3 regions of the Variovorax sp. PDC80 genome follow, and region 3 is predicted to be linked to each of the others. Evidence: predicted binding sites of a transcription regulator. Region 3 holds the regulator's gene; each other region holds the start of a gene.
What was found. The regulator LexA, encoded in region 3, represses DNA repair genes until DNA is damaged. The targets are predictions, from matches to a motif close to ACTGTATNNNNATACAGT.
Positions count from the first base shown of each region.

Region 1: imuA (translesion DNA synthesis-associated protein ImuA) is a predicted target of LexA. The motif match lies at 5,819-5,836, and genes of this name have one in related genera.
Region 2: BM109_RS39305 (putative DNA modification/repair radical SAM protein) is a predicted target of LexA. The motif match lies at 5,398-5,415, and genes of this name have one in related genera.

Region 1 is NZ_FOWG01000005.1:293,710-304,179, reverse strand. It holds gene BM109_RS17140 (WD40/YVTN/BNR-like repeat-containing protein) at 1-675, shown strand, start outside; gene BM109_RS17135 (M20 metallopeptidase family protein) at 691-2,058, opposite strand; gene BM109_RS17130 (LysR family transcriptional regulator) at 2,192-3,091, shown strand; gene BM109_RS17125 (LysR substrate-binding domain-containing protein) at 3,182-4,096, shown strand; gene BM109_RS17120 (2-hydroxychromene-2-carboxylate isomerase) at 4,108-4,716, opposite strand; gene BM109_RS17115 (CmcJ/NvfI family oxidoreductase) at 4,730-5,617, opposite strand; gene imuA (translesion DNA synthesis-associated protein ImuA) at 5,850-6,665, shown strand; gene BM109_RS17105 (Y-family DNA polymerase) at 6,634-8,016, shown strand; gene BM109_RS17100 (error-prone DNA polymerase) at 8,009-10,470, shown strand, end outside.
Region 2 is NZ_FOWG01000023.1:42,446-52,915, reverse strand. It holds gene leuD (3-isopropylmalate dehydratase small subunit) at 1-671, shown strand, start outside; gene BM109_RS39330 (tripartite tricarboxylate transporter substrate binding protein) at 668-1,696, shown strand; gene BM109_RS39325 (IclR family transcriptional regulator) at 1,698-2,471, opposite strand; gene BM109_RS39320 (Bug family tripartite tricarboxylate transporter substrate binding protein) at 2,580-3,563, shown strand; gene BM109_RS39315 (amidohydrolase family protein) at 3,580-4,650, shown strand; gene ligK (4-carboxy-4-hydroxy-2-oxoadipate aldolase/oxaloacetate decarboxylase) at 4,643-5,326, shown strand; gene BM109_RS39305 (putative DNA modification/repair radical SAM protein) at 5,441-6,694, shown strand; gene BM109_RS39300 (UdgX family uracil-DNA binding protein) at 6,706-8,148, shown strand; gene BM109_RS39295 (ATP-binding response regulator) at 8,161-9,987, opposite strand; gene pyrC (dihydroorotase) at 10,142-10,470, shown strand, end outside.
Region 3 is NZ_FOWG01000002.1:765,770-776,239, reverse strand. It holds gene BM109_RS09125 (oxepin-CoA hydrolase, alternative type) at 71-850, opposite strand; gene BM109_RS09120 (3-hydroxyacyl-CoA dehydrogenase) at 859-2,379, opposite strand; gene BM109_RS09115 (MFS transporter) at 2,548-3,705, opposite strand; gene BM109_RS09110 (D-2-hydroxyacid dehydrogenase family protein) at 3,710-4,717, opposite strand; gene BM109_RS09105 (hypothetical protein) at 4,975-5,358, opposite strand; gene lexA (transcriptional repressor LexA) at 5,536-6,210, opposite strand; gene BM109_RS09095 (asparaginase) at 6,283-7,245, shown strand; gene adk (adenylate kinase) at 7,319-7,975, opposite strand; gene kdsB (3-deoxy-manno-octulosonate cytidylyltransferase) at 8,280-9,047, opposite strand; gene BM109_RS09080 (Trm112 family protein) at 9,044-9,226, opposite strand; gene lpxK (tetraacyldisaccharide 4'-kinase) at 9,207-10,148, opposite strand; gene BM109_RS09070 (ExbD/TolR family protein) at 10,237-10,470, opposite strand, start outside.

The DNA.
Region 1 (10,470 bases), on a different contig from region 3:
CCCGACGACGGCCTGATCCAGGTGGCGCAGCCGATGCGCGACGGCAGCCTGGTGGTGGTCTCGCGCAGCGACAGCCTCTGGAGCGTCTACGCGTCGGCCGATCCGGGCGTCGGGTGGCGCAAGCTCGGCGAGTTCTCCGACAGCCGTTCGATCAACATGCCGTGGATGCGCAGCATGGCCTTCGGCACGCCCGACCGGGTGGGCGTGATGATGCCCAACGGCGACCTCCACGCCACCGACGGCCGCACGCTGACGCGCTCGAGCAATGGCCAGTCCACCCTCGACGTGAACGCGCTGCCCGACGGCACCCTGGTGTCGCAGACGGCGATCTTCACCAAGTCCACCATGCTGTCGCCGGACTGGGGGCAGACCTGGAGCGACCTCAACACCAGCCGCTTCGTCGTGACCATCGCCTTCAAGGACCGCCAGACGGCCTATGCGGTGGCGCCGATCGCACCCGGGCTGATGCCCGGTGCGATGGGGCTGATGACCACGCGCGACGGCGGCAAGAGCTGGACCCACACCGGCGGCTCGCCGAGCATCACGGGGCCGCAGGCCGTGCGCCAGATGATGGTGGACCGCTCCGACGGCTCCCTGATCGCCTTCCTGCCCGACAACCTGATCCTGCGCTCCGCGGACGAGGGCAAGAGCTGGAAGATCGTCAAGGACAACTGAAGCGCCGCGCGGTCCTCACTGCGTTTGCGAGACCTTGACCCCCGCGGCCCCACCGGCCGGCCGGTTCATGTACGCCAGCGTGCTGCCCACCAGCGCGCGCACGCCCACGCGCAGTGCCGACTCGTCGATCACGAACTCGGACGAATGGTTGGGCGCGCCGTTGCGGTCGGCGAAGGGCGAGGCATTGAGGTGCCAGAACACGATCGGGATGTTCTTGCCGAAGGAGCCGAAGTCCTCCGAGCCCATGCTCGGCTGCGACTCGCGCGCCTTGCCGGGGCCGGCCGCGGTCTCGAGCGCCTGCGTCACGGCCTGCGTGGCGGCCGGATCGCTGACCAGCACCTCGTAGCCGGTGTCGATCGTGACCTCGGCCGTCAGGCCGTGGCTCTCGGCGATCTTCTGCGCCTTGAGCCGGATGGCGTCGTGCGCGGTCTTCTGGTTCTTCTGCGACAGCGAGCGCACCGTGCCCGCGATCTCGGCCGTGTCGGGCAGGATGTTGACGCGGTTGCCGCTCTGCAGCAGGCCCACGGTCACCACGGTCGGGCCATCGAGCGGATCGATCTGGTGGCTCACGATGTTCTGGAGCGCCAGCGCGATCTCGGCCGCGGCCAGCGTGGGGTCCTTCGCGGTCCAGGGCGAGGAGCCGTGGCCGCCCTTGCCCTTGAGCGCGATCTTGAACACGTCGCCGCTGGCCATCAGGCTGCCGCGCCGGTAGCTGATGGTGCCCGAGGGCGCGCGCGCACTGATGTGCTGGCCCATCACCACGTCGACCTTCGGGTTGTCGAGCACGCCGGCCTTGACCATCGCGGGCGCGCCGCTGGCCACCGGCCCCGGGCCCTGTTCCTCGGCGGGCTGGAACAGGAACACGACCGTGCCCGGCAGCTCGTCGCGCACCTTCGACAGCGCCTGCGCCGCGCCCAGCAGCATCGCCACGTGCGTGTCGTGGCCGCAGGCGTGCGAGACCGGCACGTCGCTGTTGAGCCAGGGCGCCTTCACGGTCGAGCGGAACGGCAGCTCGTTGCGCTCGGCCACCGGCAGCGCGTCCATGTCGGCGCGCAGCGCCACCACCGGCCCGGGCTTGCCGCCGCGCAGCACCGCCTTGATGCCGGTCTTGGCGACGCCGGTCTGGACCTCGATGCCGGGCATCTTCGCGAGCGCCGCGGCGATGTAGGCGGCCGTCTGCACCTCCTGGTACGACAGCTCCGGATGCTGGTGCACATGGCGGCGCCATTCGATCACCTGCGCCTCGGAGGCATCGGCGAGCGCCAGCGCGCGCGCCGTCAGCGCGTTGCCGGCATCGGCGGCCGGCGCGGTCTGGGCCGAGGCCGCGACGTGGAGGAGGCTGCCGGAGAGCATCAGCAGGGCGAAGCGGGAGCGGAGTTTCATGGGTGGCTGAAGAAGGAAGGGTGAAGGGAGGTGTCGAGGCGGGTCGACCTTAGCGAAAGCCGGCGCATCGGAAAAGACTCGAAAAACTCCAGGGCGATCAAAATCCCTGATCACCCCATTTCCTCGTCCTCCCATGAACCTGCGCCATCTGAAGATCTTCGAAGCGATCGCCGAGGCCGGCAGCATCCGCGCCGCGGCGCGCGTGGCCGGCCTCACGCAGCCCGCCATGACCTACGCGATGCGCGAGCTCGAGCAGAACGTGGGCGCGCAGCTGCTGGTGCGCAGCGCCCAGGGCGTGTCGCTCACCGTGATCGGCGAGGCCCTGCTCCAGCGCGCACGGCTGCTGGCCAACGAGGTGCGCCGCGCCGAGGACGAGATCGCGCAGCTGCGCGACGGCGCCGGCGGCCTGCTGCGCGTCGCCTTCAGCTCCTTCGCGGTCGAGCGGCTGCTGCCCGACGCGCTGCAGGACTTCCGCCGCAAGTGGCCGGGCGTCGCGCTCGAGCTGCAGGAGCTCAGCGGCGCCGACGTGAAGGGCCTCTGGAGCCGCGGCGATTTCGACTTCGCGATCCTCGGCGAACTCGAGCCCGATGCCGGCGACGGCGTGCATCGCGAGACGCTGCTCGAGTTCCCGCTCGCGGTGGTGGCCGGTGCGAAGCATCCGCTGGCGCGCGTGCGTTCGATGGCGAAGCTGCACGAGGCCATGTGGGTGGTGCCCTGGTACGGCGTCGAGCTGCTGCGCCGCCACTTCGCCGCGGCCGGCCTGCCGCCGCCGCGCGACATCGTGATCTGCCATTCGTGGCAGCTCGGCATCACGCTGGTGAAGAAATCCGGCGCGCTGACCCTGGCCGCGGCCTCGCTGTTCAAGCACGCCGTGGCGGCGCGCGGGCTGGTCGCGCTGCAGGTCGCGGACAGGCTGCCCCAGGTGCGGGTGTCGCTGCTGATGCGCGATCCCGCGGCGCTCACGCCGGCGGCGCGGGCGTTCTCGCAGTCGTTGAAGGCGGTGGCGGACGGGGTGTCGGCGGCCGGGCGGTAGCCGGCCGGCTCATTCCGCGCGAAGACACGCGGCGGTGCCTGTGCTCCAATCCCATTCCACCCTCGCCATCCCGCCGCATCCGCCATGGGCTTGCCGCTCCCGCTCGTCCGCCTGTCCTCGCTCGACCTCGTGCGCGGCTTCGTCGCGGTGGGGCGGCGCATGAGCATCTCGCTGGCGGCGCAGGACCTGTGCGTGACGCAGTCGGCGGTCAGCAAGCAGGTGCATGCGCTCGAGGCGCAGCTCGGCGTGAAGCTGCTGGTGCGCGGCCATCGTTCGATCTCGTTCACGCCCGAGGGCGAGCGGCTGTTCCGCAGCGCCGATGCGGTGGTGCAGCAGCTGCAGGAGGTGATGGGCGAGATCGGCCGCACCGGCGCGCAGCGGCCGGTGACGCTGAGCGCGAGCATCGGCGTCACGGGGCTGTGGCTGCTGCCGCGGCTCAGCCGGGTGCAGGACATCCATCCGGGCGTGGACGTGCGGGTGTCGGCCAACAACCGCGTGGCCGACCTGCGCAACGAAGGCATCGACCTCGCGATCCGCTACACCACGCCCGCGCTGGCGCCGGCGGGCGCGGTGCGGCTGTTCGGCGAAACGGTGGCGCCGGTGGCGCATCCCTCGCTGGCGCTGCCGCCGCTGGCCTCGGCCGAGTCGATCGCGGCGCTGAACCTGCTCGAGTTCGACGATGCGCAGCGGCCCTGGCTGCAATGGCGCGACTGGCTGGCCGCGGCCGGCTGGGCCGATGCGAAGCCGCGCGGCATGCTGCGCTTCAACCAGTACGACCAGCTGATCCAGGCCGCGATGGCGGGGCAGGGCGTGGCGCTCGGGCGGCTCGAGCTGATCCAGCCGCTGCTCGACGACCGGCGGCTGGTGCGCGTGGAGGCCGCGTTGCCGGCCCAGCCCTCGGGCCATGCCTACTGGCTGATCCAGGCCGAGCCGCAGCCGCGCGAGGAGGTGCGGCACGTGGCCGAGTGGCTGGTGGCGGAAGCGAAGGGCTCCGCGCCGCACTGAGACCGTCAGGTTCAGGCGCCGGCTTGCGCGCGGGCGAACGCCAGCGCATCGTCGAGCCGGTCGTTGCCCCAGAACATCTCGTCGCCGACGAAGAAGGTGGGCGCGCCGAAGATGCCTTTCTCCATCGCGGTCTCGGTCTGGCGGCGCAGGCGCAGCTTGTTGGCGTCCGACAGCGCCTCGTCGATCACGCGGTGCGCGTGCAGGTCCATGTCGGCGAGCAGCGCGGCCATGGTCTCGGGCGCGTCGATGTCGCGGTCCTCGGCGAAGTTCAGCTGCATCGTGCGGCGGCAGAACTCGCCGATCCACGGCTGGCCGGCGCCGGCCAGCGCGATGCGCAGCGGCAGCACGGCGGCACGCGGGAAGTTGCCGGGCCGCTGCCAGGCCAGGCCGTACTTGCGGCACTGGCGCACCATGTCCTTCCAGACGTAGTCGCCCTTTTCCTTCTGCAGCACGAAGGGCGAGGTCTCCCAGCCCAGCGCGCGGAACACCGGCCCGAGCAGGAAGGGCTGCCAGCGCAGCGCGACGCCGTGCGCGGCGGCGGCCTGCTCGATGCGCATCGCGCTGAGGTAGCTGTAGTTGCTGCCGAAGTCGAACCAGAAGTCGAGCGTGGGTGCGTTCATGGCCATGGCCTCCTCACTCGAACACCACCAGGCAGCGCGCCTCGATGCTCTCGCGCAGCGGGGCATCGGCCGGCGCCAGCGGATGGTCGAAGGCCGCGTGCGGCGTGAAGCGCGCGACGCCGCCGAGCTGCGCGTCGTACTGCTTGAACACCAGCGCCTCGTGCCGGTCCATGCGCGAGAAGTACGACCAGCGGTGGGTGGGGGCATGGGTGGCGAGGTAGATCTCGCCGGTGCGCTTCGGATAGCGCACCTCGGCGTTCACCAGGTCGCGCGCCATCACCGTGCGCGCATCGCAGACGGCCAGCGGGGTGTCGAGCACCGGCCCGGCGATCGAGCGCCAGATGTTGACGATGCAGTAGCGCCGCACGGCGGCGGCCTCGGCCGCGCTCGCGAGCACCAGCGCGAGCCGGCGCCGACCCGATTCCTCGGTGTAGTCGTTGTGGATGCGGCCGTTGGCGGCGGCCTTGCCGTCGGTCTTGCCGCGGCCGAAGTTCAGCGCGGCGCGCTCGGGCTCGCGCTGTCGCACCAGGTGGTCGAACACGTGGGCGCGCGCGCCGCCGGTGACCGCGAGCGCGAGCGCGGCCAGCTCGGGGTAGTAGACGGCCTGGACCTCGGCATCGTCGAGGAAGTCGGCGACCGCCGTGGGCGCCTCGCGCAGCTCGAAGCCCTCGCGCTCGATGTGGGTCGCCCGGCCGCGGGCATCGGCGATCGGCATCGCGATCCGCTCGTACTCGCCGCTCTCCCAGGGCAGGCCGGGCGGCGGCGTGAAGGCGTAGCTGTAGGGCCGCAGCGCGGTCGGCCGCAGGTAGTTGAGGCCGGCCTCGATGTCGCCGCTGGCGGGCAGCGGCGCGGCGGCGATGGCCGAGCCGGCGGGTGGGGAATGGGAAAGGGTGGCGTGCATTCCTGGGGCTCCTGGGACATGGCCCGCTGGCGACCGCGGCGGCCCATCCGCCGCGGCCACGAGGACCATTCTTCGTGAAGCCATTGGAGCGGCTTCGGCACGGAGCTTCAAACGAGATCTTGGCGCCATCGCATGAGCGATTGGAATGGGAGAAGGGGCCCTGCAAAGAAATTTGCCGACCCGATTGCGAACCCCTGAAATACTGGATAAAAATACAGTTAACAGTTTCATCATGGGCTTTCCTTCCCTCGCCTCCCTCTCTCCCGCCGCCGGCCGCGGCGTCTGGCATGCCGACGAGCTCGGCAGCGCCGACGCGCAGGTCATCGGCACCGGCCATGCCGCGCTCGACGCGCAGCTGCCCGGGGGCGGCTGGCCGGTCGGCGCCATGAGCGAGTTGCTGCAGGCCGCGCCCGAGGACCATGTCTGGCGGCTGCTTTTACCGGCGCTGGTGCAGTCGGTGGCGGCGCGCGGCGGCCCCGTGGTGCTGATCGGTCCGCCGCGCGAACCCTTCGGCGCCTCGCTCGCGGCCCATGGCCTGCGGCCCGAGGCGCTGATGTGGGTGCGCAGCGAGGCCGCGGCCGCGCGGCTGTGGGCCTGCGAGCAGGCGCTGCGCTGCGCCGAGGTGGGCGCGGTGCTGGCCTGGCTGCCGCAGGCGCGCGTGGGCGAGCTGCGGCGGCTGCAGCTCGCGGCCGCGCAGCACGAGGCGCTGCTGTTCGTCTGTCGGCCCGAGGCCGTGGCGCAGTCGGCCTCGCCCGCGCGGCTGCGGCTGCGCATCGCGCGCTGCGAGGCCGACCCGGCGCAGATCGAGCTGCACATCCTCAAGCGCCGCGGCCCGCCGCTGGCCGCGCCGGTGATGCTGCCGGCGCGCGGCGAGCGCATGGCGGCGCTGCTCGCGGCCGCGCGGCTGCGGCGCAAGCTGCGCGCGCAGCAGCAGGGCGCCGTGGCGGTGGAGGCGGTGGAAGCACCGCCGGCCGCCAACGTGGTGCGCATCGACGCATGGAAGGCAGGAGGCGCCAATGCACTGGATCGCCTTGCAGTGGTCGCTTGATGCGCAGGCCGAGGCCGGTGCCGCCACGGCCGCCGCCGATGCCATGCCCACGCCCGAGGCGCTGGGCTGGTGGGCGCTGCGCTACACGCCGCACGTGTGCTGGCTCGACGAGGCGCTGATGCTCGAGGTCTCGGCCTGCGAGCGCCTGTGGGGCGGGCGTTCCTCGCTGATGCGTCAGTTGCTCAACGAGAATCCCGTGCCTGCCGCCGCCGTGCTGCGCGGCGCGCAGGGCGCCACCAGCCTCGAGGCGCTGGCGCGGCTGCGGCTGTTCGTGCGCGAGGAGAAGCGGCCGCCCGAGATTCCCGCCGGCCTGCCGCTCGACACCCTGAGCGCCGCGCGCGAGCACCTCGATGCGCTCGCGCGGCTGGGTTGCCGCAGCTGGGGCGAGGTGGCGGCGCTGCCGCGCGGCGGGCTCTCGCGGCGCTTCGGCGCCGAGCTGCGCGCCGCGCTCGACATCGCCTGGGGCCTGCGCCCCGAAAGCCATGCCTGGCTCACGCTGCCCGACGTGTTCGAGCAGAAGCTCGAGCTGCCCGCGCTGGCCGAGACCGCGCCCGAACTCATGTGGTCGGCCAACCGGCTGCTGTCGGCGCTGCAGATCTGGCTGCGTGCGCGCCAGCGCGGCGCGCGCGCGCTCGAACTGGAATGGACGCTCGACCTCAAGCGCTTCAACGGCGTGAACCTGCCGCCGACCCAGCAGATCGCGGTGCGCACCGCCGAGCCCACGCAGGACCTCGCGCACCTGCGCCGCCTGCTGTCCGAGAAGCTTGCTCTCGCCACGCTCGCCGCGCCCGCGAGCTGGCTCAAGCTGCGCTCGCTCGAGACCGATCCGTGGGCCGGGGCGAGCACCAGTTTTCTGCCGGAGGACAACCGCAAGGGGGACAAGTTGCACGAGATGGTCGAGCGGCTGAGCGTGCGGCTGGGGGCGATGCAGGTGCTGGTGCCGCGGGCGCGGGCGGATCACCAACCCGAACACACGCAGGTCTGGCGGCCGGCGCTGGGCCGCAGCGGCATCAAGTCCACGGCACCCAAGGCACGGGCACGCGATGCCGCCGCGGCACCGGCCCAGCAGCCCGATGCCCTCTATCCCGCCTGGCTGCTGCCCGAGCCGCTGCGCCTCGAGATGGACGGCGAGCGGCCTTGCTACAAGGGTCCGTTGAGCAAGCTGATCGGGCCGCAGCGGGTCGAGACCGGATGGTGGGGCGGCGTGGACGAGGGCGGCCAGCCGGCGGTGCGCGACTACTACATCGCAGAGAGTCCCGAGGCCGGCCTGGTGTGGATCTTCAGGGAGCGCTCCGCGGCCTGCTTCGCTTCGGGCGAGGTGCGCTGGTTCCTGCAGGGGCTGTATGCCTGATTCGAGCGCCAAGCAGCGCAAGCCGGCCCCGGTGCAGCCCCTGCCGCGGCGCGAAGCGGTCGGCGTACCGAGCCTGCCGGGCTATGCCGAGCTGCATTGCCTCACGCACTTCAGCTTCCAGCGCGGCGCTTCCACGCCCGAGGAGCTGGTGCAGCGCGCCTACCACCTCGGCTACGCGGCGCTCGCCATCACCGACGAATGCTCGGTGGCCGGCATCGTGCGCGCGCACGTGGCGTTGCGCGACCTGCCGGGGCAGCTCGACGAGTACGAGCGCGAGCATCCCGAGGAGCCTCCGATCCCGCGCCATCCCGAGTTCCGGCTGCTGTTCGGCAGCGAGTTCCGCTTCGAGCGCTTCAAGCTGGTGGTGATCGCGAACGACACCGAGGGCTGGGGCAACCTCTGCGAATTCATCACCGCCGCGCGCAACACCGAGCTGCCCAAGGGCGACTACCGCGTGACCTGGGACGGCAGCGACGTGGCCTCGCTGCAGCACTGCCAGGTGCTGTTCGTGCCGCAGCGCGTGCCCGGCGCCATGCTCGACGCCGAGGCGCTGCACGGCGACCTGAAGGCGGCGCAGGCCCTCTATGGCGACAACCTCTGGCTGGCCGTCGAGATGCTCAACGAGATCGACGACGACCTCTGGTTCGTGGCGCTGACCGAGGCCGGCGAGCGCGCTGGCGTGCGTCGGGTGGCGGCCGGCGACGTGCACATGCATGCGCGCGCGCGAAAGCCGCTGCAGGACGTGCTCACCGCCGTGAGCGAAGGCAAGACGGTGGCCGAATGCGGCTTCGCGCTGCAGTCGAATGCCGAGCGCCATCTGCGCCAGCGCGTGCGGCTGGCCGAGCTCTACACGCGCGAGATGCTCGCGAACACGCTGGAGGTGGCCGCATGCTGCAGCTTCGATCCGAAGGTGATCCGCGAGAACTACAAGTACCCGCTCGAGACCCTCGGCCACGACGAATCGCCCGCGCAGACGCTGGTGCGCAAGACCTGGGAGGGCGCGAAGGTCCGCTATCCCGACGGCGTGCCCGACAAGGTGTGCGAACAGGTCGAGAAGGAGCTGGCGCTGATTCTCGAGCTCGAGTACGAGATGTTCTTTCTCACGGTGGAGGACATCGTGCGCTTCGCGCGCTCGCAGGCCATCCTTTGCCAGGGCCGAGGTTCCTCCGCCAACTCGGCCGTCTGCTACTGCCTCGGCATCACCGCGATCGATCCCCACAAGGGCCATCTGCTGTTCGAGCGCTTTCTGAGCCGGCATCGTCATGAGCCGCCCGACATCGACGTCGACTTCGAGCACCAGCGGCGCGAAGAGGTCATCCAGTACATCTACGCCAAGTACGGCCGCGACCGCGCCGCCATTGCCGCGGTCGTCATCTGCTATCGCGCGCGCAGCGCATTGCGCGACGTGGGCAAGGCCCTGGGCATCGACGAGCGCTTGGTCGACGAATTCGCGAAGGACCACTACTGGTTCGACGACACCGTGCTCGGCGAGCAGTTGCGTGCCGCCGCCGCGCGCGTGGGCGTGGAGGAAGACGAACTCAAGCTGGTGCAGTGGATCGAGATGACGCAGCGCCTGCGGGGCTTTCCGCGCCACCTGAGCCAGCATGTCGGCGGCTTCGTGTTGACGCACACCAAGCTCACGCGGCTGGTGCCGGTCGAGAAGGCCTCGATGAAGGACCGCTCGGTGATCCAGTGGGAGAAGGACGACCTCGAGGCCATCGGCATGCTCAAGGTCGATGTGCTGGCGCTCGGCATGCTCAGTGCGATCAGGCGGGGACTCGACCACATGAACCGCTGGCGGGGCTGTTCCACGCAGATGCATCAGGTCCCGAACGACGACCCGGACGTCTTCAACATGATCTGCGACGCCGACACCGTGGGCGTGTTCCAGATCGAGAGCCGCGCGCAGATGTCGATGCTGCCGCGCCTGAAGCCGCGCACTTACGAAGACCTGGTGATCGAGGTCGCGATCGTGCGGCCCGGACCGATCCAGGGCGGCATGGTGCATCCCTACCTGAAGCAGCGCGAACGAATCGCCAAGGGGCTGCCCATCGTCTACGAGAAGGACGAACTGCGGCCCGCGCTGGAGCGCACGCTGGGCATCCCGATCTTCCAGGAACAGGTGATGCAGATCGCGATGATCGCGGCCGACTTCTCCGCCGACGAAGCCGACCAGTTGCGCCGTGCCATGGCCGCGTGGAAGCGCAAAGGGGGACTCGAGGGCTTCCATGACAAGCTCGTGCAGGGCATGACTGGAAACGGATACAAGGCCGAGTTCGCCGAAGCCATCTTCAAGCAGATCCTCGGCTTCGGCGACTACGGCTTCCCCGAAAGCCACGCCGCCAGCTTCGCGCTGCTGGTCACGGTCAGCAGCTGGCTCAAGTGCCACGAGCCCGCCTGCTTCCTCGCCGCCTTGCTCGACTCGCAGCCGATGGGCTTCTACAGCCCCTCGCA
Region 2 (10,470 bases), on a different contig from region 3:
CGTTCGGCGTGCTCACCGCCATCGCCGCGCCGCTGTGGCGCGACAACATCGACACCGACCTGATCGTGCGCGTCGAGCCGCTGTTCGGCGGCGTGCCGCGCGAGGAGCTCGGCCCCCATGCGCTGGCCGCGCTGCGCTTTCGCGCCGACGGCAGCGAGGACCCGGCCTGCGTGCTGAACCAGCCGCGCTACCGCGGCGCCGGCATCCTGCTGGCGGGCGACAACTTCGGCTGCGGCAGTTCGCGCGAAGGCGCGGTGTGGGCGCTGATGGCGCTGGGCATCCGCTGCATCGTCGCGCCGAGCTTCGGCGACATCTTCCAGGGCAACTGCTTCCAGAACGGCCTGCTGCCGGTGCGCCTGCCGCGCGCGCAGGTGGAGGTGCTCGCGCGCGCCGTGGCCGAGGGCGCCGATGCCGTGCTCACGGTCGACCTGCAGGCCTGCACCGTGCGGCGCGAGGGCCTGCCGACGCTGCCCTTCGTCTTGCCGCCGCGGCGCCGCGAGGGGCTGCTGCGCGGCCTCGACGACCTCGAGCTCACGCTCGCGCGCAGCGCCGAGATCGACGCCTTCCAGCGCCGCGACAGGGCGCTGCATCCCTGGCTGCACCTCGACGGCGCCCGGCGCCCGAGCCTCACCAACGACCCCGCCCCCCATACCCATAAGGAGACACCGTGACGTCCGAACAACCCCCGCGCCTGCCGCCCGTGGCCGCTCGTGCCACCCGCCGCGGCCTGCTGCGCGCCGGCGCCGCCCTCGCCGCGAGCGGCGCATTGCCGCTGCGCGCGCTGGCGCAGGAGCCCGCTTCCGCCTTCCCCTCGCATCCCGTGAAGATGGTGATCCCGCTGCCGCCGGGCGGCGCCACCGACGTCATCGGCCGCCTGCTCGGGCAGAAGCTCGGCGAGCTCTGGCGCCAGAGCGTGATCGTCGACAACAAGCCCGGCGCCGGCACCATCGTCGGCACCCAGGCCATCGCGCGGGCACCGGCCGACGGCTACACCTTCGGCATCGTCATCAGCGCCTTCACCATCAATCCCTCGCTGCGCAACGACCTGCCGTACGACGCCACGAAGGACTTCACGCCGCTTAGCCTGCTGGGCTTCCCGGTGATCGCGCTGGTCGCCATTCCCTCGTTCCCCGCCAACGACGTGGCCGGGCTGATCGCGAAGGCGCGCGCCAAGCCGGGCTCGGTCAGCTATGCCTCGCTGGGCATCGGCACCGCCACCCACCTGGCGGGCGAGATGATGAACGTGCGCGCCGAGACCGGCATGGTCCACATCCCCTACAACGGCAGCGCGCCCGCGTACAACGACCTGCTGAGCGGCCGCGTGCAGGTGGGCTTCGTGCTGCTCGACTCGGCGCTGCCGCACGTGAAGGCCGGCAAGCTCAAGGTGCTGGCCGTGACCAATGCCAAGCGCAGCCGCATCTATCCCGAGTATCCGACCGTTGGCGAGACCATCCCCGGCTATTCGCTCGAGAGCCTGTTCGGCTTCGTCGCGCCGCGCGGCCTCCCCGCACCGATCGCGGCCAAGCTCTCGGGCGACATCGTCAAGGTGATCCAGCTGCCCGAGGTGCGCCAGCGCCTGGCCGAACTCAGCGTCGAGCCCGTGGGCTCGAGCGCGTCCGAGTTCGAGGCGACGATCCGCAGCGAGATCGTGAAGTGGGCGCCGGTGGTGAAGGCGGCGGGCGTGAAGGCCGACTAGTTCAGGGATGCCACAGGTTGCGCGCACGGCCTTCGAGCGGCTCGTAACGCGTGGCCGCGAGCGCATCCGACAGCCTGCGCGCGGCTTCCATCAGCGTGGCCGCATGGCGCGCGAGCTCGCCGGCCGCGGCCGCATCGGCCGGCACCGCCACGCTGAGCGCGCCCAGCACCGTGCCGCGCGCGGCGAACACCGGCGCAGCCACGCTCGCGGCGGCCGCGTCGGCTTCGCCCACGGTCAGGTGATGGCCGCGCCGGCGGATCGCGTCGAGCGCGGCGCCCGGTGCGCCCGAGAACGCGAGGATCACCTGGCCGGCCGCGCCGCGCTCGAGCGGCAACGGTTCGCCGACGCGGCTCGGGCTCACGAAGCCGTCGGCGCCGCGCACGCGCAGCAGGCGCACGCGCTGGCCTTCCTCGAGCGCGAAGAAGGAGGCACTGTGGCCGGTCCGCTCGGCCAGTTGCTGCAGGGCCGGCTCGATCACGTTGCGCAGGTCGAAGGCGCGCTGGTAGCGCGCGCCCAGCCGCGCGGCCGCCGGGCCCAGGCGCCAGGCGCCGCCTTCGAGCGCCACCAGGTAGCCGGCCGTGGCCAGCGTGCGCGCGAGCCGCAGCGCGGTGGGCTTGGCGAGCGCGGTGCGGCGCGCGATCTCGGCCAGCGCGAGCTGCGCGTCGGCCGTGCCGAAGGCATCGAGGATGGCGAGCGAACGCGCCACCGCGGTCACGCCCTCGGCGCGCGGCACGGGCTTGGCTGTGCGGGTGGGAGCGCGTGCGGAGGAGGCCATCGTTTCGCGGAGTGGAACGGCATTGTGCGGCCGCGTTGCGAATCCTAGGCTCGCGGCTTCCCTGGGGCACTGGGCCCCATCGCTCGAACATCCGCAGGAGACTCGCTCATGACATCCACCGCCCCGCTGCGCCGCCGCCTTGGCGCGCTCTTCCTGGCCTGCCTCGCCGCGCCCTCGCTGGCGCTCGCGCAGGCGCCGTATCCGAGCAAGCCGATCCGCCTGGTCGTGCCCTTCGCGGCCGGCGGCGCGGTCGACACCGTGGGCCGCGTGGTCGGCGAGCGGCTGTCGACGCAGATGGGCCAGCCGGTGATCGTGGACAACCGGCCCGGCGCCAACGCCAACATCGGCACCGAGAACGTCGCGCGCTCGGCGCCCGACGGCTACTCGCTGCTGGTGGCGGCCAACGGCGTGGTGACCAACAACACGCTCTATCCCAAGCTGTCGTTCAACGGCCTGCGCGACTTCGTCGCCGTGGCGCGCCTGGGCTATGCGCCGCTGGTGCTGGTGGTGCCGGCCAGCGCGCCCTACAAGAGCGTGCCCGAGCTGCTCGCGGCCGCGCGCGCCAAGCCCGGCGACATGAGCTACGGCTCGGCCGGCAACGGCAGCTCGGGCCACCTGGCCGGCGCGCTGCTGGCGTCGGTCGGCAAGTTCGATGCGCTGCACGTGGCCTACAAGGGCGGCTCGCCCGCGCTGGTCGACCTGATCGCGGGACGCACCTCGTTCATGCTGCTGAACCCGCTCGAGGTGCTGCCGCACATCCAGTCGGGCCGGCTGCGCGCGCTGGCGGTCAGCGGCGCCCAGCGCGCGCCGATGCTGCCGAACGTGCCCACCATGGCCGAGGCCGGCCTGCCGAATTTCGACGCCAGCGTCTGGTGGACGCTGCTCGCGCCGGCCGGCACCGCGCCCGAGGTGGTCGCCAAGCTCAATGCCGAGACGCGCAAGGCGCTGGCCGATGCCGGCACGCGCGAGAAGCTGGGCGCGCTCGGCGCGGTCATCACGCCCTCGAGCCCGCAGGAGGCCGCGGCCTTCCTCAAGAGCGAATCGGCCAAGTGGGAACAGGTGATCCGCGCGGCCGACATCAAGGCCGACTGAGCACGGCGTCGACCTCATGATCATCGACTGCCACGGCCACTACACCACCGCGCCGGCCGCGCTCGAGGCCTGGCGCCGGCGCCAGGTCGAGGCCTTCGGCGCGGGGCAGCCCGCGCCGGCCGCGTCCGAGCTGCGCATCGGCGACGACGAGCTGCGCGAGTCCATCGAGGGCAACCAGCTGCGGCTGATGGACCAGCGCGGCATCGACCTCACCGTCTTCAGCCCGCGCGCGAGCTTCATGGCCCACCACGTCGGCGACTTCGCCGTGTCCTCGACCTGGGCAGCGATCTGCAACGAGCTGTGCCACCGCGTGAGCGCGATGTTCCCCGAGCGCTTCGCGGGCGCGGCCATGCTGCCGCAGTCGCCGGGCGTGCCGGTCGCCTCGTGCATCGCCGAGCTCGAGCGCTGCGTGCGCGACTACGGCTTCGTCGGCGTCAACCTCAACCCCGATCCCTCGGGCGGCTTCTGGAACAGCCCGCCGCTGACCGACCGCCACTGGTATCCGCTCTACGAGAAGATGGTCGAGCTCGACGTGCCGGCCATGATCCACGTGAGCACCAGCTGCAACGCCTGCTTCCACACCACGGGCGCGCACTACCTCAATGCCGACACCACGGCCGTGATGCAGTGCATCCAGGGCGATCTGTTCGCGGATTTCCCCACCTTGCGCTTCGTGATCCCGCACGGCGGCGGCGCCGCGCCCTACCACTGGGGGCGCTTTCGTGGCCTGGCGCAGGAGATGAAGAAGCCGCCGCTCGCGCAGCACCTGCTGAAGAACCTGTTCTTCGACACCTGCGTCTACCACCAGCCGGGCATCGACCTGCTCGCGCGCGTGATCCCGGCCGAGAACATCCTGTTCGCCTCCGAGATGATCGGCGCCGTGCGCGGCATCGATCCCGAGACCGGCCACTTCTACGACGACACGCGGCGCTACATCGAGGCCGCCGCGCTGAGCGCCGACCAGCGCGCGCAGGTCTACGAAGGCAATGCGCGCCGTGTCTTTCCGCGGCTCGATGCGCGGCTGAACGCGCGCGGCCGGCTGTTCGATCCTCAATCACATGCCACGCAAGGAGCCCGTCATGCATGAACTCGGCGTCGTCCATCGCCACATCGAACGCGCCGACGCGCAGGTCGTCGATGCCCTCGCGGCCCTGGGCTCGGCCACGGTGCACGAGGCCATGGGCCGGGTCGGCCTGTTCGCGCCGTACATGCGGCCGATCTATCCGGGCGCGCAGGTCAGCGGCAGCGCCGTCACCGTGCTGCTGCATCCGGGCGACAACTGGATGCTGCATGTCGCGGCCGAGCAGATCCGCCCCGGCGACATCGTGGTGGCGGCCGTCACCGCGCCGAGCAGCGACGGCTTCTTCGGCGACCTGCTGGCCACCAGCTTTCAGGCCCGCGGCGCGCGCGCGCTGGTGATCGACGGCGGCGTGCGCGACGTGCGCACGCTGCAGCAGATGGGCTTTCCGGTCTGGAGCAAGGCCATCAGCAGCAAGGGCTGCGTGAAGGCCACGCTGGGCTCGGTCAACATCCCGGTGGTCTGCGCCGGCATGTCGGTGCAGCCCGGCGACGCGATCGTGGCCGACGACGACGGCGTGGTCTGCGTGCCGCGCGCGATGGCCGCGGCCACGCTCGAGAAGGCGCGCCAGCGCGAGGCGCTGGAGACGTCGAAGCGCGAGAAGCTCGCGAGCGGCGTGCTCGGGCTCGACATGTACGACATGCGGCCGGCGCTGGCGGCGGCGGGGCTGCGCTACATCGACTGAAAAGGCGCGGCGGGCAATGCCCGACCCGCGCGCATGGCCGCAGGGCCATCTGGGCGACGGGACGGTTAATATCTGTATAAACGTACAGTGTTTTTCCGCCCGCCTGCCCATCTCATGGACCTCCAGCACAAGCTCGCCATCCTGGCCGATGCCGCCAAGTACGACGCCTCGTGCGCGTCGAGCGGCTCGCAGCCGCGCGACTCGGTGGGCGGGCGCGGCATCGGCTCGACCGAGGGCATGGGCATCTGCCACAGCTATGCGCCCGACGGCCGCTGCATCTCGCTGCTCAAGGTGCTGCTGACCAACCACTGCCAGTACGACTGCCTCTATTGCGTGAACCGCGCCTCGAGCAATGTGCCGCGCGCGCGTTTTCGCGCCGAGGAGGTGGTGCAGCTCACGCTCGACTTCTACCGCCGCAACTGCATCGAGGGGCTGTTCCTCTCGAGCGGCATCATCAAGTCGCCCGACCACACGATGGAGCAGGTGGTCGAGGTCGCGCGCTCGCTGCGCGAGGACCACGACTTCCGCGGCTACATCCACCTCAAGACCATTCCCGATGCCAGCGACGAGCTGATCGCGCGCGCCGGCCGCTATGCCGACCGGCTCAGCATCAACGTCGAGATGCCGACAACCGAGGGCCTGCAGGCGCTGGCGCCCGAGAAGGACGAGAGCGCGATCCGCCGCTCGATGGCGCGGCTGCGTTTGCAGATCGACGACACGCGCGAGGAGGCGCGCCGCGTGGTGCCGATCCGCGCGCTGCCGGGCGCGGCGCCCGTGGCCGCCAAGCCGCCGCCGTTCGCGCCCGCGGGCCAGAGCACGCAGATGATCGTGGGCGCCGACGCCACCGACGACCGCGCCATCCTCGCGACCAGCGCCACGCTCTACGGCGCCTACCGGCTGCGCCGCGTCTACTACTCGGCCTTCAGCCCGATCCCCGACGCGGCGCGCGCGCTGCCGCTGGCCGCGCCGCCGCTGATGCGCGAGCACCGGCTCTACCAGGCCGACTGGCTGATGCGCTTCTACGGCTTCGAGCACGGCGAGATCGTGGCCGAGCGCGACGGCCTGCTGCGGCTCGACGTCGATCCCAAGATGGCCTGGGCGCTCGCGCATGCGGAGCGCTTCCCGGTCGACCTCAACCATGCGCCGCGCGAATTGCTGCTGCGCGTGCCGGGCCTGGGCGTGAAGGCGGTCGATCGGCTGCTGCAGGCCCGGCGGGTGCGCCGCGTGCGCGCCGACGACCTGCGGCGGCTGCACGTGCCCGCGCGCAAGGTGCTGCCCTTCGTGGTGGCCGACGGGCACCGGCCCGCGGCCGGGGCGATGGCGGCTTCCGCGCGCGCCGAGCCGGCGCAGCAGGTCTCGCTGTTCTGAGCGCCATCGCGATGCAGGTGCGGCTCGACGACGCGGTCGACCTCGACGGTTTCCGGCGCCGCGCGCGGCAACTGCTGGCCGATGGCGTGCCGCCTGAACGAGTCGAGTGGGGCGTGGCGCGGCCCGATGGCGGGGAAGGCCTGTTCGGCGATGTGCCCGAGCAAGCGATCGCGCCATCGACCGCGGCGTTGCAGCCCGTGCCGGCGGCCTTCGTCGCGCTGTGCGCCGACGTGATCCTGCACCGCGATCCCCAGCGCTTCGCGCTGCTCTACCGCCTGCTCTGGCGCCTCGCGCACGAACCCGCGCTGCGCCACGATCCGCTCGACGCCGACATGATGCGGGCCCAGCGCATGGCCAAGGCCGTGCACCGCGACATCCACAAGATGCGCGCCTTCGTGCGCTTCACGCAGGTGACGGACGACGACGGGCTCGAGCGCCATGTCGCATGGTTCGAGCCCGAGCACCGCATCGTCGAGGCCAATGCCGACTTCTTCGCGCGCCGCTTCGCGCAGATGCGCTGGGCCATCCTCACGCCCGAGCGCTGCGTCGAATGGGATGGCCATGCGCTGTCGTTCCGCGCGGGCGCCGACCGCCGCGAGAAGCCGCCGCCCGATGCGGGCGAGCAACTCTGGCTCACCTATTACGCCCACATCTTCAATCCCGCGCGGCTCAAGTTCGCGACCATGCAGCGCGAGATGCCGCGCCGCTACTGGCACAACCTGCCCGAGGCCGCGCTGATCCAGCCGCTGGCCGACGCGGCCGACGCGCGCAGCCAGTCGATGATCGAGGCACCGGCCACGCCCGCGCGGCGCATCCGCGCGCCGGTGGCGCTGCACGCGCGGCCGGCCGAGGGCGCGGCGCCGGCCGACCTCGGCGAACTGCGCGCGGCCGCCCATGCCTGCCGCGCCTGCCCGATCGGCGCGCAGGCCACCCAGGCCGTGTGCGGCGAAGGGCCGCTCGCGCCGCGCCACATGCTGGTCGGCGAGCAGCCCGGCGACCAGGAGGACCTCGCGGGCCGGCCCTTCGTCGGCCCGGCCGGCCAGTTGCTCGAGCGCGCGATGGCGCAGCTCGGCTGGGCGCGCGAGGGCGTCTACCTCGCCAATGCCGTGAAGCACTTCAAGTACGAGCTGCGCGGCAAGCGGCGCATCCACAAGACGCCGGGGCAGCGCGAGGCCGAGGCCTGTGCCCATTGGCTCGATGCCGAGATCGCGCTGGTGCGGCCGCAGTCGCTGGTCGCGCTCGGCGCCACGGCGGCGCGCGCGCTGCTGGGCCGGCCGGTGGCGGTGCAGGCCGAGCGCGGCGTCTGGCTGCACGAGCGCGCGGACGGGCGGCCGGTGTTCGTGACGCTGCATCCGTCGGCGCTGCTGCGGCTGCCCGACGAGGAACGCGAGGCGGCCCATGCGCGCTGGCGCGAGGAGCTGGCCCGCGCACGCGACACGGCGCCCGTGGCCTGAAGCCCGCCGGCCTCAGGCGTCCGGCGCTTCGGTGCGACGTTCGGCCGGCACCAGCTCGGCCATGGCCTGCATCAGCATGGCCGCGGTCACGGGCTTGAACAGCACCGGAACGCCCGAGGCGCGCACGCGCTGCAGCCGCTCGGGCGCGGTCTCGCCGGTGATCAGCAGCATCGGCGCGTCGAGCCGGAAGCGCTCGCGCAGGCGCAGGCCGAGCTCGAGCCCGTCGACGCCGCTCGACAGCCGGTAGTCGCACAGCAGCAGCGCGACCGGCGGCTCCTGCGCGCCGGGCCCGGTCAGCAGGGCCACCGCCTCGGCCTCGTCCGCCACCGCCGCGACCTCGATGCCATAGGCGCTCATGAGCTCGGTCATGGCCTTGCGGATCTCCTCCTCGTCGTCGATCAGCAGCACGCGGCCGCGCAGCGCCGGCACCTCGAAGCGCTGGCGCACCGGCAGCTCGAGGTCGAGCGGACTGAAGGCGCCCGCCGAGGCTTCCGAGGCTTCGGCCAGCGGCAGCACGACCCGAAAGCGCGTGCCGCGCCCGATGTGCGAGCGCAGCTCGATGCGGTGGCCGAGCAGGCGCGAGAGCCGCTGCACGATCGACAGGCCGATGCCCAGGCCGCGCGAGCGGTCGCGACCGAGGTTGTCGACCTGGTAGAACTCTTCGAAGATGCGGTCGCGCTGCTCGGGCGCGATGCCGATGCCGGTGTCGCGTACCTCGATCCACGCCTGGTCGCCGCGCGGGCGCGCGATCACCGTGACGCCGCCTTGCGTCGTGTACTTGAGCGCGTTGTCGACCAGGTTCGACAGCATGCGGTAGAGCAGCTGCGGATCGCTGTGGATCCACAGGCCGCTGGCGCGCACGCGCAACTGCAGCCGCTTGCGCTCGGCCTGCGCCGAGAAGGTGTGGTGCAGCGGGATCAGCAGGGCATCGAGCGACAGCGCGCGCGGCGCCGCCTGGACCACGCCCGCGTCGAGGCGCGAGATGTCGAGCATGGTGTCGAGCGAGGCGCCCAGCGCATCGACCGCGCGCATCAGCCGCTCCACGTTCTGGATCTCGGGCCGCCGGCGCAGCGTGCTGCCCAGCGCCGCGCCGAACAGCGCGATCGCATGCATGGGCTGGCGCAGGTCGTGGCTGGCGGCGGCCAGGAAGCGGGTCTTCTCGGCGCTCGCGCGCTCGGTGGCCGCGACCTGCTCGCGCAGCTGGGCGGCCAGCACCTCGTTCTCGAACTGCAGCATCAGCGAGGCCGTCAGGCGCTCGTTCTGCTTCACGCCCTCGCGCAGCGTGAGCACAAGGTTGAGCAGCGCGAAACCGGCGAGGAACCAGTTCAGCATGCTGCCGTACCAGGCCAGCGCGACGATCAGCCCGCTCATCATCGGGATGCCGTAGCCGAACATCGCGCCCTTGAGCGGCCAGCGCGCCTGCACCGCGCGGGTCCAGCTACCCATGATCACGACCGTCACGAAGGTGGTCATCGCGGGGCTCTGCAGCGCCACCAGGAACAGGCTGCACGGCGCCGTCATCGCGCTGACCAGCGTGACGTGGATGGTGTAGCGGCGCGCCCAGCGTGGGCTGTCGGCCAGCGGCACCGCGGGCGTCCAGCGCTTCGACAGCAGCACGTACAGGTCCATCAGCACGATGGTCGTGACGATGCCCAGCACCAGCGTGCGGTGCCCGGGCAGCACGTTGAAGTAGCCGAACACGCCGATCGCGAGCGCGAAGACGCCGTGCGCCGCGATCGCCGTGGTGTGGCCGGCATAGACCGAGGCCAGGTGCTCGCGCAGCACGCGCAGCGCGAGCGTGCCGTCCTGCGCCAGCGGTCCCGGCGTCGTGTCGTTCATCGGCCTGTCTCTCCCCGCGAGGTGGTTCCTCCGTCCCGGTTTCGCGGACCGAGCGGCTCATCGCCGCATCCTAGGCGGCAGCCCCGCGTCGCCGTAAGTGCCCAAAGTCATGCCCGGCGGCCGCCGTGGGGGCGGGTGCGACAATCGCCGCGCCATGACTGACACCCTCACGATCACCCGCCCCGACGACTGGCACCTGCACGTGCGCGATGGCGCCGCCCTCGAAGCCGTCGTGCCCCACAGCGCGCGCCAGTTCGGCCGCGCGCTGATCATGCCGAACCTGCGTCCGCCCGTGACCACCGCCGCCCAGGCCGTGGCCTACCGCGACCGCATCCGCGCCGCCGTGCCCGAGGGCAGCGCCTTCGAGCCCGTGATGTCGCTCTACCTGACCGACAAGCTGCCGCCCGAGGAGATCGCGCTGGCGGCCGAGGCCGGCGTGCGCGCGCTCAAGCTCTACCCGGCCGGCGCCACCACCAACAGCGA
Region 3 (10,470 bases):
CCTGTCGGCGACTGAAAGGCGTAGGGTTGTCACGGGAGCGACGCGAAGCGCCGCCGCCCGTCACGCGTACTCACTCGTACTGGGGCTTCTTCTTCTCGAGGAAAGCGGCGATGCCGATGCCGGCATTGGCGTGGTGCAGGTTGCGCACGAAGTGGTCGCGCTCCTGGCTCAACTGCGACGAGAGCGTGGCACCGCGGCCTTCGCTCAGCAGTTCCTTGATGCTCGCGAGCGAGTTGGGCGCACGTTCGTTGAGCTTGGCGGCCAGCGCGAGCGCACCGGCCAGGGCCTGGCCCGGATCGCTCAGCGTGTTCACGAGGCCCAGCGCATGCAGGCGCTCGGCGCCGATGCGCTCGCCGTTCATCAGCCATTCGCTCGCGAGCTGCCGCGGCAGCATCTGTGCGAGATGCCAGCTCAGTCCGCCGTCGGGCGACAACGCGACGTTGCTGTACGAGGCGGCGAACACCGCGTCGCGCGCGGCCACCACGAAGTCGCAGGCCAGCGCGAGCGAGAAGCCCGCGCCCGCGGCCGGGCCCTCGACGGCCGCGATCACCGGCTTCGGAAAGGTGCGGATCGAATCGATCCAGTTGTGCAGCCCCTCGATGCTCTCGGCCTGTACCGAGCGCTCGCGCTGCCGGTTGGCCTGCAGCCGCTGCAGCGAACCGCCGGCGCAGAACCACGGGCCTTCGCCCACGATGACCACGCTGCGGATCTCGCTGCTGTTCTCGGCGCCGTTGAGCGCCTCGATGCCCGCGGCATAGATCTCGGGACCGAGCGCATTGCGCTGGCTGGGATTGGCGATCGTCAGCACCATGGTGCGACCTTCGCTCGTGCTCTTGAGTTCGGCGGTCATGTCGCGGCTCACTCTTCCTCGTGCAGCAGGCTCAGGCCCAGCGCGCCGCGGCGGCGCAGCCACGGGCTCGGGCGATAGCGCGGATCGCCGTAGACGGTCTGCATGTTGAACAGTACCTCGAGCATGTTGGTGGGGCCGTAGAGGTTGCCCATGGCCAGCGGGCCGCGCGGATAGCCGAGTCCGAGCTGCACCGCGGTCTCGAGGTCGCCCGGCGTGCACACGCGCTGCTGGCACATGTCGGCCGCGATGTTGACGATGGTGCCGATCACGCGCTGCGTGACGAAGCCGCCGCTGTCGCGGATCACGCTCACGGCCTTGCCGTCGCGCGCGAACAGGGCATGCGCGGCGTCGCGCATGTCGCGCCGGGTGGCCGGGTTGGTGGCGAGCACGCGGCGCTTGCTGGCGGCGTCGTCGATCAGCATGTCGATGCCGACGGTGCGCGTGGCGTCGAGGCGGTCGACGGCCGCGACCGTGGTCACGTCGAAGCCCAGCGGCGCGACCAGGATCAGCGACTGCGGCGCGGCGGAGGCGCCGCTGTCGATCTGCGCGCCCAGCGTGTTGACCAGACGCAGCAGTTCGGCGCGGCGCGCGGCGCGCGGCGAGACCCACACCGCGGGCAGCGTCTCGAGCTTCGGCGCCGGTGCCTCGGGAGCCTGCTGCATCGCGCCGTCCTCGTAGCGATAGAAGCCTTCGCCGGTCTTGCGGCCCAGCGCGCCGGCTGCGAGGCGCTGCGCGGTGATCACGCTCGGGCGGTAGCGCGGCTCGTCGTAGTACTGGCGGTAGATCGATTCCATCACCGGATGCGAGACGTCGAGCGCGGTCAGGTCCAGCAGCTCGAAGGGGCCGAGGCGGAAGCCCGCCTGCTCGCGCAGGATGCGGTCGACGGTCACGAAGTCGGCCACGCCTTCGCCCACGATGCGCAGCGCCTCGGTGCCGTAGCCGCGGCCGGCGTGGTTGACGATGAAGCCGGGCGTGTCCTGTGCCTGCACCGCGCTGTGGCCCATCTGCGCGGCATAGCCCGCGAGCCGGCTGCAGACCTCGGGCGCGGTCTTGAAGCCGGCCACCACCTCGACCACCTTCATCAGCGGCACCGGGTTGAAGAAGTGGAAGCCGGCGAAGCGCTCGGGGTGCTCGAGGCCGGACGCGATCGCGGTCACGGAGAGCGAGGAGGTGTTGGTGGCCAGCGTGGCGCCGGGCGTGACGATGGCTTCGAGTTCGGCGAACAGCTTGCGCTTGACCTCGAGGTTCTCGACCACGGCCTCGATCACGAGGTCGCAGCCGGCCAGCGCTTGCGCCGACTCGGCGATCCGTACGCGCGCGATCTGGGCGTCGCGCGTGGCCTCGTCGATGCGGCCCTTCTCGTGCAGCTTGTTCCATTGGGCGACGATGGCATCGCGCCCGCGCGCCGCGGCGCCCTCGAAGCTGTCGAGCAGCAGCACCTCGCTGCCGGCCTGGGCCGCGATCTGGGCGATGCCGCGGCCCATGGCACCGGCGCCGACGACGCCGATCCGGGTGTAGTTCACTGTCATGTGTGGCTGGGTTTTTTCAAAGGTTGAGAGGTATCGGGCGGGCCGCTGGCGCGTGCGCGCACGCCGGCCGCTGCAGCAGCGATTTTGCAGTCTGGCGGGAGAAGGGTTTCCCCGGTGTTTCTCGGGGAGGCATGCGGGCGCCGGCGCGACGGGGTTTCGCCGCGCCGTTCAGGCCGGCCGGCGGCTGCGGTCGATGCTCACGCTGAGCACCATGGCGACCAGCAGCAGCGCGAGCCCGACCCAGCTCATCCAGTGCATGGCGTCGCGCGCGAGCAGCCAGCCGCCGAGCGCGGCGCCGAAGGCCTGGCCGATGTAGATGGCCGAGCTGTTGAGCGCCACCGAGCCCGGCGCCAGCGCGGGCGCGAGGCCCACCAGCCGTGCCTGCTGGGCCGAGTTGGTCGAGAAGCAGCCCAGTCCCCAGGGAGAGACCACCACCGCGATCCAGAACAGGCTGTCCGCCAGCGGCCAGAGCGCCAGGCTCAATGCGATCAGGCCCGTGGTCGCCAGCACCATGCGACCGGCACCCGCGCGGTCGATGATGCGGCTCACGACCATGTTGCCCAGCAGGCCGCAGACGCCGAACCAGCCCCACATCAGGCTCAGCGCCGTGGCATCGGCGCCGAAGCGCTGCTTGAGGATCGGGCCGAAGTAGCTGAACAGCACGAACTGGCCCGCGCCTTGCAGCGCGGTGATCGACACGATACCCATCAGCACCGGGCTGCGCAGCACGCGGGCCCAGGCCGCGGCCGTGAGCGCAGCCGGCCGGATACCGCCGGGCAGCGTGAGCCATACCGAGACCGCGCTCACGACGCTGAGCGCCGAGATCGCGAGGAAGGCCGCGCGCCAGCCGAAATGGCCGCCGATCAGCGCGCCGATGGGCAGGCCCAGCACCGAGGCCATCGACCAGCCGAGGAAGACGAAGGTGACCGCGCGCCCGCGCTGCTCGGGCGGCACCAGCATGCCGGCGCAGGCGGCGGCCTGGGGCGTGAAGATGGCCGGTGCGATCACCGCGAGCATGCGCACGGGCAGCAGGGCGCCGAAGCTCGGCATGAAGACCGACACCGCGTGCCAGGCCGCGTACCAGAGCATCGTGAGGGCCAGCAGCCGACGCCGGTCCCAGCCGGCCACCGCGGCCGCGAGCAACGGTGCGCCGAGGCAGGTGACGAAGGCCGCGGCCGTGATCAGTTGCCCCGCGGTGGCGGCACTGACCTCGAGCGAAACACTGATTTCATTGAGCGTGCCCGGCACCACCATCACCCCGGTGCCGATCACGAAGTTGCCGGCGAGCAGCGCCCAGAGTGCGCCCCTCGGCGCCGGCTGGCTCACGGCTTCACCGCCGGACCTGCAACGCGCCGGGGTTGACGATGTTGGTGGGGTTGCCCTTGATGAAGCTCACGACGTTGTCGAAGGCCTGGCCGAAGTACATCTCGTAGCTCTCCTGCTCCACGTAGCCGATATGCGGCGTGCAGATGCAGTTCTCGAGGCGCAGCAGCGCATGGCCCTGCAGCGGCGGCTCGCTCTCGAACACGTCGATCGCCGCCAGGCCGGGGCGGCCGCGGTTGAGCGCGGCGAGCAGCGCATCGGGCTCGACCAGCTCGGCACGCGAGGTGTTGACGAACAACGAGGTCGGCTTCATGCGCGAGAGGTCCTCGAGCGTGATCAGGCCGGTGGTTTCGTCGTTGAGCCGCAGGTGCACGGACAGCACATCGGCCATCGCGAAGAACTCCTGGCGGCTCTGCGCCACCTGGAAGCCGTCGGAGCGCGCCTTGGCGCAACTCGCCTCGCGGCCCCAGATCACGACCTGCATGCCGAAGGCCTGGCCGTAGCGCGCCACGAGCTGGCCGATGCGGCCATAGCCCCAGACGCAGAGCGTCTTGCCCTTGAGCACCGAGCCGAGCCCGAAATTGGGCGGCATCGAGGCCGACTTGAGTCCCGACTGCTGCCAGGCGCCGTGCTTGAGGTTGCTGATGTACTGGGGCAGCCGGCGCATCGCCGACATGATCAGTGCCCAGGTCAGTTCGGCCGGCGCCTGCGGCGAGCCCGAGCCCTCGGCCACCGCCACGCCACGCTCGGTGCACGCGGCCACGTCGATGTGGCTGCTGACGCGGCCCGTCTGCGAGATCAGCTTGAGCTTGGGGAGTTTCTCGATCAGCTGGCGCGAGATCTGGCTACGCTCGCGGATCAGGACGATCACGTCGGCGTCTTTGAGTCGCACCGAGAGTTGACCGATGCCCTTGACGGTGTTGGTGTAGACCTTGGCTGCGTAGGCATCGAGCTTCGAAGCACAGTGCAGCTTGCGCACCGCATCCTGGTAATCGTCGAGGATCACAATATTCATGGCATGCCATTGTGCCTCGCAGCATGGAATCGGCGCGCCGTTGAACGTTTGGATACGGCCCCTGGGCCCCGAAAGGGGTGAAAACGGGGGCAAAGGCAGGAGAAGCAGGGGCAAAGGCGGGCAAAGGGGCGAGGTCGGCACCGCCTTCCCGACAGGGTGTGAACAAACCGGCTGCTATGGTTTCTTCACACCCCTGAGCCTAGACCTCGCGCGTCCACGCAATCGAGCGACCGCGTGAAACGCCGAGGCCGGCGCCCTCAGTGCAGGTGCACGGGGCGGGGCGACGCGGCGGCGGTTTCGAGTGCCTCGAGCGCGGCGAGGCGGTCGAGTTCAGCGCACACATCCGCCATCCGGCCCGAAATCACCACGCGGTTGCTGTTGCGCGCGCCGCCCTGCTGGCGGTCGACGACGCGCACCACTCGCAGCGGACGCGACGGCGCCTGGGCGACGGCTGCGGCCGTGACGGCGTTCTGTCCGCTGTCACCGCGTGCCGTGCACGACGGCCGTACCGCGACATAGCGCAGCTCGCTGGCACACAGGTCGTCATCGCGACGGTGTGCGGGGCGGGCGGGCAACCAGCGGCTCGCGAGCGACTGCAGCGGCATCCAAAGATCGACGAAGGTGAGGAGGGCGATTCCCATGTGAACTCCAAGAAGGTTTGAGGTTGAACACAGGCAGGATTCGTTGTCATCGGGCGCAGCAGGGTGATGGCGACAAAGCGCCATACGCCCGCCACCTGCGGCGACCGGATGGGGGATGCGTGATGCGGATCCGCGAAGCGGCTCGGCGATGCAGACCGCCGGGCCGGCTCGGCAGGCCTACATCAGCATGGTGTTTCGGATCAGGCCGACCGCGAGGCCTTCGATTTCGAAGGGCTCGCCGGGTTGGACCACGATGGTCGGGTAGTCGGGGTTCTCGGCATGGAGCTCGATCACCTGCTTGTTGCGCTTGAGGCGCTTGACGGTCACTTCGTCGCCGAGGCGCGCCACCACGATCTGGCCGTTGCGCGCTTCCTTGGTGGCCTGCACGGCGAGCAGGTCGCCGTCCATGATGCCGGCGTCGCGCATCGACATGCCGCGCACCTTGAGCAGGTAGTCGGGCTGGCGCTGGAACAGCGTGTTCTCGACGTAGTAGGTCTGGTCGACATGCTCCTGCGCGAGGATCGGCGAACCGGCCGCGACGCGGCCGATGAGCGGCAGCGCGAGTTGCGCCATGCCGGGCAGCGACAGCGAGAACTGGCTGTTGCGCGATTCGGCCAGTGAGCGCAGTGCATCGCCCTTGAGGCGGATGCCGCGCGAGGTACCGCTCACGAGCTCGATGACGCCCTTGCGGGCCAGCGCCTGCAGGTGTTCCTCGGCGGCATTGGCGGAGCGAAAGCCCAGCTCGCTCGCGATTTCGGCACGAGTGGGCGGCGCCCCGGTACGGGCAATGGCGCTCTGGATCAGATCGAGGATCTGCTGCTGGCGGGCGGTAAGCTTCACGGCGAACTGCATGGTGGTTCCTTGCGGCACTGGCTGAACATCCAGTACCTGTATTTTTAACCAGTTTTTCAAAGTTGGCAAGTCATGGTGACTTCATCCCTTTCGAATCCGCGGCGCGTGGTGGTGCTCGGCACCGGCGGCACCATCTCGGGCCGCGCGACGAACAGCGGCGACAACATCGGCTACACCGCCGGCGAGGTTGGCGTGGCCGACCTGCTCGGCGGAATCGAAGCGCCCGTAGGCGTGACGCTGGCGGCGGAGCAGGTGGCGCAGATCGACAGCAAGGACATGTCCTTCGCGATCTGGCGTGCGCTGGCGCTGCGCTGCGCCCACTGGCTGGCGCAGCCCGACGTGGCTGGCGTGGTGATCACCCACGGCACCGACACGCTCGAGGAGACCGCCTTCTTCCTCCAGAGGGTGCTGGCGCCGCGCAAGCCCATCGTGCTGACCTGCGCCATGCGCCCGGCCTCCGCGCTGTCGCCCGACGGTCCGCAGAACGTGCGCGATGCGATTGCCGTGGCCGCGACGCCGGGCGCGCAGGGCGTGACCGCGGTATGCGCGGGCACGGTGCTCGGTGCCTTCGACGTGCAGAAGGTGCACACCTATCGGCTCGATGCCTTCGACGCGGGCGACGCGGGGCCGGTGGGCTACGTGGAGGAGGGCGAGGTACGGCGCGTGCGCGACTGGCCGGCTTCGGAAGCAGGCGCAGCCCTCGGCCGTCTTCCCGAGGACGAGGCCGCATGGCCGCGCGTGGAGATCGTGATGAGCCACGCGGGCGCGAGCGGCGCGTTGATCCATGCGCTGCGTGCCGATGGCACGACGGCGTCGCCTCTGCGTGGCCTCGTGCTGGCGACCACCGGCAACGGCACGCTGCACCATGCGCTCGAGGTGGCCGCGCTCGAGGCGCAAGAGGCCGGCATCGCGGTGCTGCGCGCCACCCGCTGCACGCAAGGGCGCATCCTGCCCAAACCGGGTGACCGCCTGCGCGATGCGGGCGCGCTGACACCCGTCAAGGCGCGCATCGCGCTGACGCTCGAGTTGCTCTGAAGGTCGGGCGCCAAAGAAAAAGCCGCGTCGCGGGCCTCGAGGCCCGCACGCGGCTTGCGATTCGAGTCGGGGATCAGCTGCTCAGTGCGGCCAGTGCACGTTGCGTGATCTCTTCGACCGTGCCCACGCCCTGGATGGCGCGGTACTTCGGCGCGGCGGCCGGATCGGTCTTGGCCCAGGCCGAGTAGTAGTCGACCAGCGGACGCGTCTGCTGGCTGTAGACGTCGAGCCGCGTGCGCACGGTCTCTTCTTCGTCGTCCTTGCGCTGGATCAGTTCCTCGCCGGTCAGGTCGTCCTTGCCTTCGACCTTGGGCGGGTTGAACTTGAGGTGGTAGGTGCGTCCCGAGGCCGGGTGCGAGCGGCGGCCGCTCATGCGTTCGATGATGTCGCTGAAAGGCACGTCGATCTCGAGCACGTAGTCGAGCTTGACGCCCGCGGCCTTCATCGCGTCGGCCTGCGGAATGGTGCGCGGGAAGCCATCGAACAGGAAGCCTTCGGCGCAGTCGGGCTGGGCGATGCGTTCCTTCACGAGATTGATGATGAGGTCGTCGCTGACCAGCGCACCCGCATCCATCACGGCCTTGGCCTGCAGGCCCAGCGGGGTGCCGGCCTTGACGGCGGCGCGCAGCATGTCGCCGGTGGAAATCTGCGGAATGCCGTACTTCTGGCAAATGAAGGCCGCCTGCGTGCCTTTGCCCGCCCCGGGCGCGCCCAACAAAATCAGTCTCATGGTGTCCTCGGAGGGTTCTTGGATTTGTGTCACGTCGCGCAGGCACCCTTCGATGAAGACAAAGTGCCACGGACGGAGTTGCGTCGAGGATAGCACGCGGCCCCGTGAACAATTTCGCCGGGCACCTGCGATGGCGATGGCCGGAAAGCGATGATCGAGACTCCTTGCGCTCCGAAGCCGGCTCTTCGTGGATGGATCGGGCAAGTTGGACGAAGATTGGACTGCCGTTCGAAGCCTGGAACTTCCAGGCCTGGATGGCATCCGCGTGACTGATTGCAGTGGCCGGCCGCCGCTAGGCCAGCGCTCAGTTCGCGGCGCCGAACAGTGCTCGCACCCGCGCCAGGTCTTCCGGCGTGTCCACGCCCGGTCCCGGCGCCGCATCGCTCACATGCACCGCGATGCGATGCCCATGCCACAGCGCGCGCAGTTGCTCGAGCGCCTCGATGGTTTCGAGCGGCGAGGGCGGCAGCGAGGGGAACCGGCGCACGAAACCCGCACGGTAGCCGTAGATGCCGATGTGGCGCAGCGGTGCGGGCGAAGGCAGTTGCGTCGGAGGCACGCCCGGCGCGGCACCATCGCGCCACCAGGGAATCGGCGCGCGGCTGAAATAGAGCGCATTGCCCTGCGCGTCGAGCACGGCCTTCACGACGTTCGGATTGAGATAGTCGGCCACCGAATCGATCGCATGCACCGCGGTGCTCATGGCGGCATCGGGCCGCGCGAGCAGCGCCGCGGCCACGGCGTCGATCAACGCCGGGTCGATCAGCGGCTCGTCGCCCTGCACGTTGACCACCACCGCGTCGCCGTCGATGCCGAGCTGTTCGCAGGCCTCGGCGAGGCGGTCGCTGCCGCTCGGATGGCCCTGACGGGTGAGGATCGCCTCCACCCCGTGGGTCTGGCAGGCCGCGAGGATCGAGGCATGGTCCGCCGCCACCACCACGCGCGCCGCGCCGGACTGCGCCGCGCGCTGCGCCACGCGCGCCACCATCGGCACGCCCGCAATGTCGGCCAGCGGCTTGTCGGGCAACCGCGTCGACGCCAGTCGGGCCGGCACCAGAACCGTGAAGCTCACAGCCCGAGCTCGTCGTCGGACAGGGTGCGGGCCTCGTTCTCGAGCAGCACCGGAATGCCGTCGCGCACCGGATAGGCCAGGCGCGCACTGCGCGAACAGAGTTCCTGCTTCTCCGGATTCCAGGTCAGGGGGCCCTTGGTGACGGGGCAGACGAGCAGTTCAAGCAGCTTGGTGTCCATCGGTCGATGATAGCTTTGCGTCGAGCGCCGCAAGGAAGGCTTCGGAGGGGGCGAACAGCAGCGGCACGGCTAGCGCACGAGGCTCCTTGCGCCAGAGCTTGACCGCGTCCTTCTCGGTGCACAGCAGCAGGTGGCCGGCGGGCAGGTCGTCGTGCCAGTCGGCGAAATCGTGGTGATCGGGCAGGGCGATGGTTCGTTCGGGTTCGATGCCTTGCGCGCGCAGCATCTCGAAGAAGGCTTCGGGCCGCGCGATCGCCGCCAGCGCCGTGATGGGGCGTGCAGCCAGCGAGGCCAGTGGCGTTCGGGTGCCGTCGCTCGTCACCGCGTAGGTCGCCAGTTGGCGCGTGGCGGTGAAGCCACCGGGAAACGCCGGGTGCTCGCCGCTGTGCAGCACCAGGTCGCAATCGCGCGGCCAGGGTTCGCGCAAGGGGCCGGCCGGCAGCAGCCAGCCGTTGCCGATGCCGCGGTCGTCGAACACGCAGATCTCGATATCGCGCGCCAGCGCCAGGTGCTGCAGGCCGTCGTCGCTGACGACGACCTGCGTGGCGGGGTGGGCGGCGAGCAACGTTCGCGCGGCCTCGGCGCGGCGCCGCGCCACGAACACCGGCGCGCCGGTGCTGCGCCGGATCAGTGCCGGCTCGTCGCCGACCTCGCGCGGATCGCTGTCGGGCAGGACTTCGCGGCAGTCGTCCGTGTGCCGGCCGTAGCCGCGCGACACCACGCCGACCTGCCAGCCGCGCGAACGCAGATGTTGCACCACGGCCATCACCACCGGCGTCTTGCCCGCACCGCCGGCGATCACGTTGCCGACGATCACCACCGGTACCGGCATGCGCTCGGTACGCAAGCAGCCGAGGCGATAGAGCAGCGCGCGCAGCGCCACCAGGGTGCGAAAGAGCAGTGACAGCGGCCACAGCAGCATCGCCAGCGGGCCGCGCCGCAGCCAGGCGTGCCGAAGCCGCGAGGCGGTTGCGCCGGCGTCGGTGCCGTTGCGCCCCTGCGACGGCAACTCAGTGCCCGGCTTGCGCCGTCGACTGGGCGGCGAAGGTGATCTGCATCAGGCCCGCGCGGCGCGCGGCCTCCATCACCGTCACCACCGCCTGATGCGGGCTGCTGGCATCGGCGCTGATGATCACCACGCTGTCCTTGCCGCCGGTGGCGGCCGCGGCGAGCGCCGCCGCCACGGTGTCCACGCTGCGGTCGGGCATGGGCGTCTTGTTGATCGAATAGCGTCCGTCGGCCGA